Regions from separate parts of the Paracoccus sp. NIOT.M2S5SZ12 genome, predicted to be linked through region 1. Evidence: riboswitches for the same ligand, from Rfam matches in the RefSeq annotation. Region 1 holds a riboswitch; the other holds the start of a gene.
The links. Region 1 has a riboswitch for cobalamin ahead of AC2SGK_RS04960 (DUF1636 family protein). Riboswitches for the same ligand answer to the same signal wherever they lie in the genome.
Positions count from the first base shown of each region.

Region 2: it holds a riboswitch for cobalamin, as region 1 does, so the genes downstream of both, AC2SGK_RS08320 (TonB-dependent receptor plug domain-containing protein) here and AC2SGK_RS04960 (DUF1636 family protein) in region 1, are expected to answer to the same signal.

Region 1 is NZ_JBYLFR010000004.1:34,367-38,773, forward strand. Features, by position in the region: gene cobN (cobaltochelatase subunit CobN) at 1-220, opposite strand, end outside; gene cobW (cobalamin biosynthesis protein CobW) at 220-1,263, opposite strand; gene AC2SGK_RS04960 (DUF1636 family protein) at 1,266-1,631, opposite strand; cobalamin riboswitch at 1,731-1,944, opposite strand; gene cobO (cob(I)yrinic acid a,c-diamide adenosyltransferase) at 1,984-2,613, shown strand; gene otsB (trehalose-phosphatase) at 2,714-3,436, shown strand; gene AC2SGK_RS04975 (alpha,alpha-trehalose-phosphate synthase (UDP-forming)) at 3,449-4,407, shown strand, end outside.
Region 2 is NZ_JBYLFR010000007.1:83,032-87,438, forward strand. Features, by position in the region: gene AC2SGK_RS08315 (ABC transporter substrate-binding protein) at 1-175, opposite strand, end outside; gene AC2SGK_RS08320 (TonB-dependent receptor plug domain-containing protein) at 172-2,052, opposite strand; cobalamin riboswitch at 2,180-2,378, opposite strand; gene AC2SGK_RS08325 (lysophospholipid acyltransferase family protein) at 2,416-3,285, opposite strand; gene AC2SGK_RS08330 (DMT family transporter) at 3,261-4,205, opposite strand; gene tkt (transketolase) at 4,240-4,407, opposite strand, start outside.

The DNA of each region.
Region 1 (4,407 bases):
TCTCGACATAGGTGTCGACCGAGACCGGGTGCCGCAGCGCCACCAGGTTGCAGAGCCGCGTGGGCGGCAGCCCCCCCGCCGCGCGCCGCCAGCCCTCCGCAAAGGCCCCCAGGTCGCTGTCCGAAAAGGACAGGACCACCAGATCGCCGGGCGTCTGACCGGGATCATAGGGGGTGTCGGCCTGCTCCAGCCCGACCTGTTCGCGGAAGATGACATGCATCAGGCGGGCACACCCTCCAGCACGGCGCGGATCGCGTCGGGGTTCACGTCGTCATGCTCCGCGATCACCACCAGGCGCGACCGACGCGGGGTCTGGCCCCAGGGGCGGTCGTACTGGTGTCGCACCCGCGCGCCCACGGCCTGCACCAGAAGGCGCATGGGCTTGCCCGCGACGGCGACATGGCCCTTGACGCGCAGGACGTTCTGCTCGGCGGCCAGACGGGCGATGCGGGCGGAGAGGTCGGCCGGGTCGGTGATCTCGGGCAGCTCGATCACGACGGTGTCGAAATCCTCATGCTCGTGGTCGTCGGCGCCGTCGTGATGGCTGGGGCGGCCGTCCAGGTCGTCCTCGGCGGCCTTGCCCAGGCCCAGGACCAGGCGCGGATCGACCGCGCCCTCGGTCACGGTCAGGATGGGCAGGGGGCGGGGCAACTCGGCCTCGATCGCGGCGCGGGCGGCGGCGACGCCCTGCGGCCCGGCCAGATCGGCCTTGGTCAGCAGGATCACGTCGGCGCAGGCGATCTGATCCTCGAAGACCTCGGACAGGGGCGTCTCGTGGTCCAGAGACGGGTCGGCGGCGCGCTGCGCGTCCACCGCGGCCACGTCGGGGGCGAAGCGGCCCGCCGCCACCGCCTCGGCATCGGTCAGGGCGATCACGCCATCGACCGTGATGCGCGAGCGGATCGCGGGCCAGTCGAAGGCCTTCAGCAGCGGTTTCGGCAGTGCCAGCCCGGAGGTCTCAATCAGGATGTGATCGGGCTTTTGCGGCAGCGCCATCAGCGCCTCCAGCGTGGGGATGAAGTCGTCGGCCACGGTGCAGCAGATGCAGCCGTTCGACAGCTCGACGATGTTCTCGGCCGGGCAGGATGCGTCGGCGCAGCCCTTCAGGATCTCGCCGTCGACGCCCATCGTGCCGAACTCGTTCACGATCACCGCCAGGCGCAGCCCCTGCGGATTGGCCATCAGATGGCGCACCAGGGTCGTCTTGCCCGAGCCCAGAAAGCCGGTGATCACGGTGACGGGGGTCTTAACAAGGTCGGTCATGGTCACTCCTGCGACAGGGTATGCGGGGGGATGCGGGCAAGGCTCTGCTTGCGGAAGATGGCGGGGCGTTCGCGCCATGGCACGACGCCGTCGCCGCTGGCGGCATAGGCGCGGGCGCCCTCGATGATCTCGGCGGCGTCGGCGGGGGTCAGGCGGCCATAGACATAGGACCAGCAGCCCGGCGCCGACAGCGCCACGGCGCAGCCCTGCGAACAGGCCGACAGGCATTCGACGGGGCGCACCTCCACGCCCTGCGGCGCGGCACCGCTCAGCCGCGCATGAAGCAGCGCGCCCGGGCGCGGCGCATCCGGGTCCGCGGCGGGATCGGTCCCCCGGCAGGTGGTGCAGACATGCAGAACGGCGCGCATCGCGGCCCCTTCCCTCCGTTGCGGCGGCATGGGGCATCCGAAAGGGGACGGCACGGGGCATCCGGCCATCACCTGCCGGTCGCGAAACACCCCGTCCGCCCGTCATCATCGGTGCTGGCAGGTCTCCCGGCTTGCGGATTCAGGGTCTCCCCAATGGTCGTCCCACCTTCCCGACCCCGCGGGGCCAGTGGATCGGGCGACCTTTCCGGTCACGGTCGCGGGGGCGGCTGCGCTTGGGGCCCGGCATTCGGCGGACCTTGTCGCATTCCCTCTTCGCCTGTCATAGACAGGAACCAACACGCACCCAACCAACCCCCGCGCCCGCCCTTTGTCAACCGCCAGGAGCGACCCGATGACGCAGACCGACCCGATCGCCGCCGAGGATCTGGCCCGCCACGCCCAGAAGATGGCCCGCAAGAAGGCCGCGCGCGACCGCATGATGCAGACCCGGACCGGAGAGAAGGGCCTGATCATCGTCCATACCGGGCCGGGCAAGGGCAAGTCGTCCTCGGGCTTCGGGATGATCATGCGCTGCGTCGCCCATGGCATGCCCTGCGCGGTGGTGCAGTTCATCAAGGGCGCGTGGGACACCGGCGAACGGCGCCTGCTGACCACGCATTTCGCCGATCTGTGCCAGTTCCACGCCATGGGCGAGGGCTTCACCTGGGAGACGCAGGACAAGGCCCGCGACATCGCCGCCGCCGAGGCGGGCTGGGCGCGCGCGCAGGTACTGATCCGCGACCCGGCCATCCGCATGGTCCTGCTGGACGAGATCAACATCGCCTTCCGTTACGGCTATCTGGACGTGGCGCAGGTGCTGGCCTTCCTGGAGGCCGAGAAGCCGCCCATGACCCATGTCGTCCTGACCGGCCGCGGCGCCCCCGAGGCGCTGGTCGAGGCGGCCGACCTGGTGACCGAGATGACCCAGGTCAAGCATCCGTTCCGCGCCGGCATCAAGGCCCAGGCCGGCGTCGAGTTCTGATCCCGGATCGCGGGCGCGCGGGAAAAAACTCGCGTTCCCGTGAACCGGTGCGGCATCCGAGGGTTGTGTTGCGACATCCATCATGGAGAGACGCCGCCGCATGACCCTGCCGCATCTGCCGCCCGACGCCGCCCTGTTCCTGGATTTCGACGGCTGCCTGGTCGAGATCGCCCCCAGACCGGATGCCGTGGTGGTGACGCAGGCCCTGCGCGACCGGCTGGCGGCGCTGACGCGGCGGCAGGGGGGCGCGCTGGCGCTGATCTCGGGGCGCGACGTGGCGGACCTGCGCAGCCATCTGGGCGGGTTCGAAGGCATCATCGCGGGCAGCCACGGCTCCGAGCTGTCGCTGTCGCCCGGGCGGATCGCGCTGCTGCACGGCGCGGCCTTCGATGTAGCCGCGCTGCATGCCGCCGCCCATGACCGCGCCGCCTCCCATCCCGGCCTTCTGGTCGAGGAAAAGCCGCACGGCGTCGCGCTGCATTATCGCGACGCGCCCGACCTGCGCGGCTATGTCGAGGCGGTGATGGACGATCTGGCCCGCGCGCATCCGCATCTGATGCTGCAACCCGCCAAGATGGCGCTGGAGCTGCGCCCCGCCGGCGTTGGCAAGGACAGCGCCATGGCGCATCTGATGGGCCTGCCGCCCTTCGCGGGCCGCATCCCCGTCTTCGCGGGCGACGACACCACCGACGAACCCGCCATGGCCGAGGCCCAGTCCCGCGGCGGCTTTGCCATCAAGATCGGCGACGGGCCGACCGCCGCCGCCCACCGCCTGCCCGACCCGGCCGCCCTGGCCGCCTGGCTGGACGCCCACCTGACCTGAGGACTGCCCCCGATGCCTGCCCAATCCCGCCTGATCGTCGTGTCGAACCGCCTGCCTCTGGGTGACGACCCGTCGGGCGGGCTGGTCGTCGCGCTGCAGGACGCGCTGAGCGGATCGGACGGCCTGTGGATCGGGTTCTCGGGGCAGGTGACCGACGATCCGGCCCCCGAGCTGCAGGACCATCCCGGCGCGGCCTTCGCGCGGATGTCCTTCGACCTGACGCCGCAGCAGCACGAGGAATACTACCTCGGCTATGCGAACTCGATCCTCTGGCCGCTGTGCCATGGGCGGCCCAACCTGATGCTGATCCGGCCGGAATACCTGGACGGCTATGCGGGCGTGAACGCGATGATCGCGCGGATGATCGTCCCGCATCTGCGCCCCGAAGACCGGATCTGGGTGCAGGATTACCACCTGTTCCCGCTGGCGGCCGAACTGCGCGCCTTGGGGGTGCGGAACCCGATCGGGCATTTCCTGCACATCCCCTTTCCGGGACCCGCCGATTGCGCCGCCCTGCCGAACCCCGCGCAGCTGTTCGACTGGCTGTCGCATTACGACCTGCTGGGCTTTCAGGCGGAACGCGATCTGGGCGCCTTCGCGGAAAGCGCGCGCCAGCTGGCCGATGGAGAGCAGACGGGTCCCGACCGGTACCGGCTGTCGGGACGCGACGTGCGCTGCCGGGTCTTTCCCATCGGCATCGATGCCCGGTCCTTCATGGAGGAGGCGGCCGAGGCTCCCGACAGCGACCGCATGCGCATGCTGACCGGCGCGCGCATGATGATCGGGGTGGACCGGCTGGACTATTCCAAGGGCATCCCGCAGCGGTTCCGCGCCTATCAGCTGCTGCTGGAGAAGATCCCCGACCTGCACGAGAAGATCAGCTTCCTGCAGATCGCGCCACCCACCCGCGGCGCGGTCGAGGCCTATCAGGCCATCCGCGAGGAGACCGAGCATCTGGCCGGGCGCATCAA
Region 2 (4,407 bases), on a different contig from region 1:
GCATGGCCGAGAGCGTCGGGTCGCGCGCCAGCCAGCTGACCGAGACCAGCTGCCCCGGCGCGGCCATCAGCATGGCCAGCTGATCGGTGCACAGGTTGATCGACACGACCCGTTCGGGCGGCGCGGCCCCCGCCGGCAGCGCCAGCGCCAGGAGCAGGGCCGACGCGCGGATCACCAGCGCGCCTGCAGCCCGATGGTGGCCGTGCGGCCCTGCGCGGGATAGCCCCAGCTCTCGGAGTAATCCGTGTCGAAGAGGTTGCTGATCCGCGCGACCGCGCGGACGTTCGGCGTCACGTCATAGCCCGCGGCCAGGTTTGCCACCGTGAAGGCGGGCAACGTGCCCGCGCTGAAATCGCCGAAGAAGCGCGTGTCCACATTGCCCGAGACATGGCGCAGATCGCCGCTGATCGTGCCGCGCCCGTCTAGGATGGCCAGCGTCGCAGAAAGGCCCGCCTCATGCCGGGGGCGGCGGACCTCGGCCGAGCCGTCGGGGTTCTTCGCGTCCAGATAGGTATAGCTGCCCGACAGGCTCAGCCGGTCGGACGCGTTGATCCGGGCGCTGACCTCGACCCCCTCGCGCGGGCTGTCGCCGGCCTGGTTGGCGTAGGAGAACAGCAGCGATCCGTCCGGGGTGGGCAGGGCGACGATGTCGATTTCGTCCTGGAAGGTCTCGTTGAAATAGGTGACGTCGATGCTGCCGCGCCCGCCGGGCAGCTGCGCCTCGACGCCGATGTCGAAGCCGCGGTTGCGCTCCGGGCGCAGATCCGGATTGCCGCGATAGGCGACGCTGCCAAAGCTCTGATCGGCGTAAAGCTCGAAGAAGGACGGGTTCACCAGCCCGGTCCCCGCCGAGGCATGCAGCCGGAAGGGCCGGTCGGGGATCTGCCAGTCCAGCGCCACGTTCCAGCTGTTGAAATCGTCAAAGACCCGGTTCGCGTCATGGCGCAGCCCGGCCTGAAGGCTGACCCCACCGTCCAGGAAGGCGCGGTATTCCAGCGCGACCGAGCTCATCTCGCGCGACTGGCCGGGGGCGGTGGTGTTCTCGTCGCGCTGATGTTCGGCCAGGAGGTTCAGCAGGTGGCGCGCCTCGGACGCCGCGCCGTCCAGGCCCAGGCTGGCGCGGTATTTCAGCTTGCGGGTCTCGCCGCGCTGCTCGGGGTCGGCGTCCTGTGTCTCCCGCAGGACGCTCTGCTGCCAGTCCAGCCGATGCGTCAGCCGCGCGTCGGCGGCGCCGTATTCGGCCCAGAGCCCGGCCTGCAGCTCGTCGCGGTCGCGGATCATGTCCGAATCGACGATGTAGTCTTCGGGGCGGGCGGCGCCGGAATCGGCATCGTCCTGCTGGATGCGTTCAGCGCTGCGGCGCAGGGTCAGGCCAAGGCGCAGATCCTCGGTCGCGGCCAGATCGCCGGTCACGCTCAGCGTCTTGCGGCGCAGCCCGTCCTTATCGCCGCCGCTGCCCGACAGATCATAGCCCAGATCGTCGCGCGTCGACAGGATCACCTGCATGCCGCCGCGTTCGCCGCGATGCCCGGCGCTGAGGCTGGCTGCGCCGCCATTGCCCGCCTCGATCGTCGCCCCGTAGGAGCGGCCCTGCGGCGCGCGGCGGGTGATGATGTTGACGACGCCGGCCGAGGCGTTCGATCCGTAGAAGACCGATTGCGGGCCGCGCAGCACCTCGATCCGCTCGATGTTGTCGGTGTCCAGGCCCGACAGGAAATACTCGTCCGCGCCGCCGACCGCCTCGACCCCGTCGATCAGGATCAGGGTCTGGTTCGCCTCCGCGCCGCGGATGCGGACCTGCGTCAGGCCCGCGCCCGAGGTGTTGACCGACAGGCCCGGCAGGGCGCGCAGCGCGTCCTGGACGGTGGTGATGCCGCGGTCGCGGATCTCCTGGGCGGTGACGGTGCTGAAGGCGCGGGCATAGGCGTCCGCGGGCAGGGGGGTCAGGCCCGCGGACAGCACGATCTCGTCCAGCAGGATGGGTTCCTGCGCCTTGGCGGGAAGGGCGGGCAGGGCGGCGGCGAATGCCAGCAGGGACAGGGGGCGACGCATCGGTCGGGCCTTTCGAAGGCAGGCGCGGGGGCCTGCGACACGCAGTTCTGCCCGGTCGCATCGCGGCGACGGGGCGGTGAGTGTCACCGCTGCGGAACGGCCGCTTTCCTGGCACGCCCCGCGCCGGAAATGGGTGAGGACCGCGGCAGGTTTCCTGGCTTGCGGGTCGATGCTTGGGCCGGCCTTCCCGGAGCGGGCTCCAGTGGCATGATCGGCCCGCGCTCTCCGCTTACAGTTGCGGGGGCAGCTCCGGCCTGACCCGCGGACGGGCGCACCGGAATTCCCTTTCAATCCGGCAAGCCGGAACCGTGGCGGCGTCCTTTTGACGCATGGGGGGCCGCGCTGTCAAGCGGCAAGGCCCGCTCACTTCCAGCGGCGGTGGACCCAGAACCACTGGTCCATGTGGCGGCGGACCTGCTGTTCCAGATCGTCGTTCAGCGCCTGCATCATCGCGCGGGAGTCGTCATGGGCGACGGGGCTGCCGACATGGACGCGGAAGGACAGCCCGTCCGGTTGCCGGATCCCCGCGACCGGCACCAGCAGCGCGTCATAGCGGCGGGCCAGATCCGCGGGCGTCAGCACCGTCCGCGTGGGCAGGTCGAAGAAGCGCAGCTCGGCCCCCTCGCGGTCGAACTGATCGAACCCCAGGGCCAGCCAGCCGCCGCCCTTGAGGAAGCGCAGCATCGCGGCCAGGCCCGACCGGCCGCGCGGGAACAGCGGCTCCGCGATGGCGGTGATGGCGGGGACGTAATGGCGGTTGAACGCCTCGTTGTTCATCGGGCGATAAAGCGCGCCGACCGGCCAGCCGCGCGCCGACAGCGCCGCGCGCATCGCGTCGTAATTGCCGAAATGCGCGCAGGCCAGGATGACGGGGCGGTGGCTGTCGAAGGCCGCCTCCAGCGCGGCCAGGCCCGGTCCTTCCAGCGGATCGGCGCGGCGGATGCGGTCGGTGAACTCGTCGCCCGAATAGATTTCGGCCAAGGACCGGCCGGCATTGTCGGGCACCGCGCGGACCAGCGCCGCGACCTCGGCCGGGGAGAGGTCGGGGCGCGCCAGGGCGAGGTTGTCGCGGATGCGCCGCCGCCAGCCCGCGACCGGGGCGATCAGATGCGCGAAGACCCAGCCCATCGCCGGGATGCGCCGCTGATAGGGCAGCATCCGGGCCAGCCCCATGATCGCCAGGAAGGCACCATTGGCCAGCCGGTCGGTCAGCGTGGATCGGTCGTCGCGCATGGTGCCTCCCTGGCGGCGCGGGCCTCGCGGGACCAGACATAGAGCCCGGCCGCCACGATAATCGCCGCCCCCGTGATGGTCCAGCCATCCGGCAGCTGGCCGAAGAACAGCCAGCCCCACAGCCCCGCCCAGATCAGTCCGGTGTAGCCGAAGGGGGCCAGGGCGCCGGCCTCGGCCGCGCTGAAGGCCTTGACCAGCAGATACTGGCTGGCGGTGCCGAACAGCGCCAGCGCCGCGAAGGCCCACAGATCGCCCGCGGCGATGGGCTGCCAGAACAGCGGCACCACGAGGGACGAGGCGATGCTGCCCACCACCGCCGACCACAGGACCGAGGTCGCCACCGAATCCGCACGCACGATGCGCGTCAGCAGCGCGCCCGCCGCATAGGTGAAGGCCCCCGCCAGCGGCAGAAGCGCCGCGGGCTGGAACACCCCCATGCCGGGCCGGATGATCAGCAGCGCGCCGACCAGCGCGGCGGCGATGCCCGCCATGCGGCGCGGCCCGACGCGTTCGCCCAGAAACAGCGCGCCGCCAAGCGTGATCAGGACCGGGTTCAGGTCCATGATCGCGGTCGCCTCGGCCAGGCCGATATATTGCAGCGAGGTGAAGAACAGCCCCACCGATCCCAGCTGCATGATCGCGCGCGCAAGCTGCGTCCCCGGCTGGCGCGTGCGCAGCAAAGGCAGCATCGCGCCGCGAAAGATCAGCGCAAAGATCAGCAGGTTGCCCACGAAGCGCGCCCAGACCACCTGCGCCGGGTGATAGGTCTGGGTCAGGTGCTTGGCCGTCGCATCCATCAGCGTGAAGCCCAGGATCGCGGCCAGCAGCAGGGCGATGCCGCGCGCCTGGTCCGAACCGGGACGGCGCAACCCGTCCCGTTCACGGCCCATCAGCGCGAAGCCGCGCGCCAGGACGCGCATCAGCGGGCCGGTCGGGCCAAGGGCGCGGCGGTCGTCACAGAAGCGCTTTCGCGCGTTCCACGACCGCCTCGACCGTGATGCCGAATTCGGCATAGAGCTCGGGCGCGGGGCCCGAGGCGCCGAAGCCCTCCATGCCGACGAAGGCCGAGCGCTCCTCGTTCCCGCGCTCGCCCAAGAGCAGCCAGTCCCAGGGCTGGCGCAC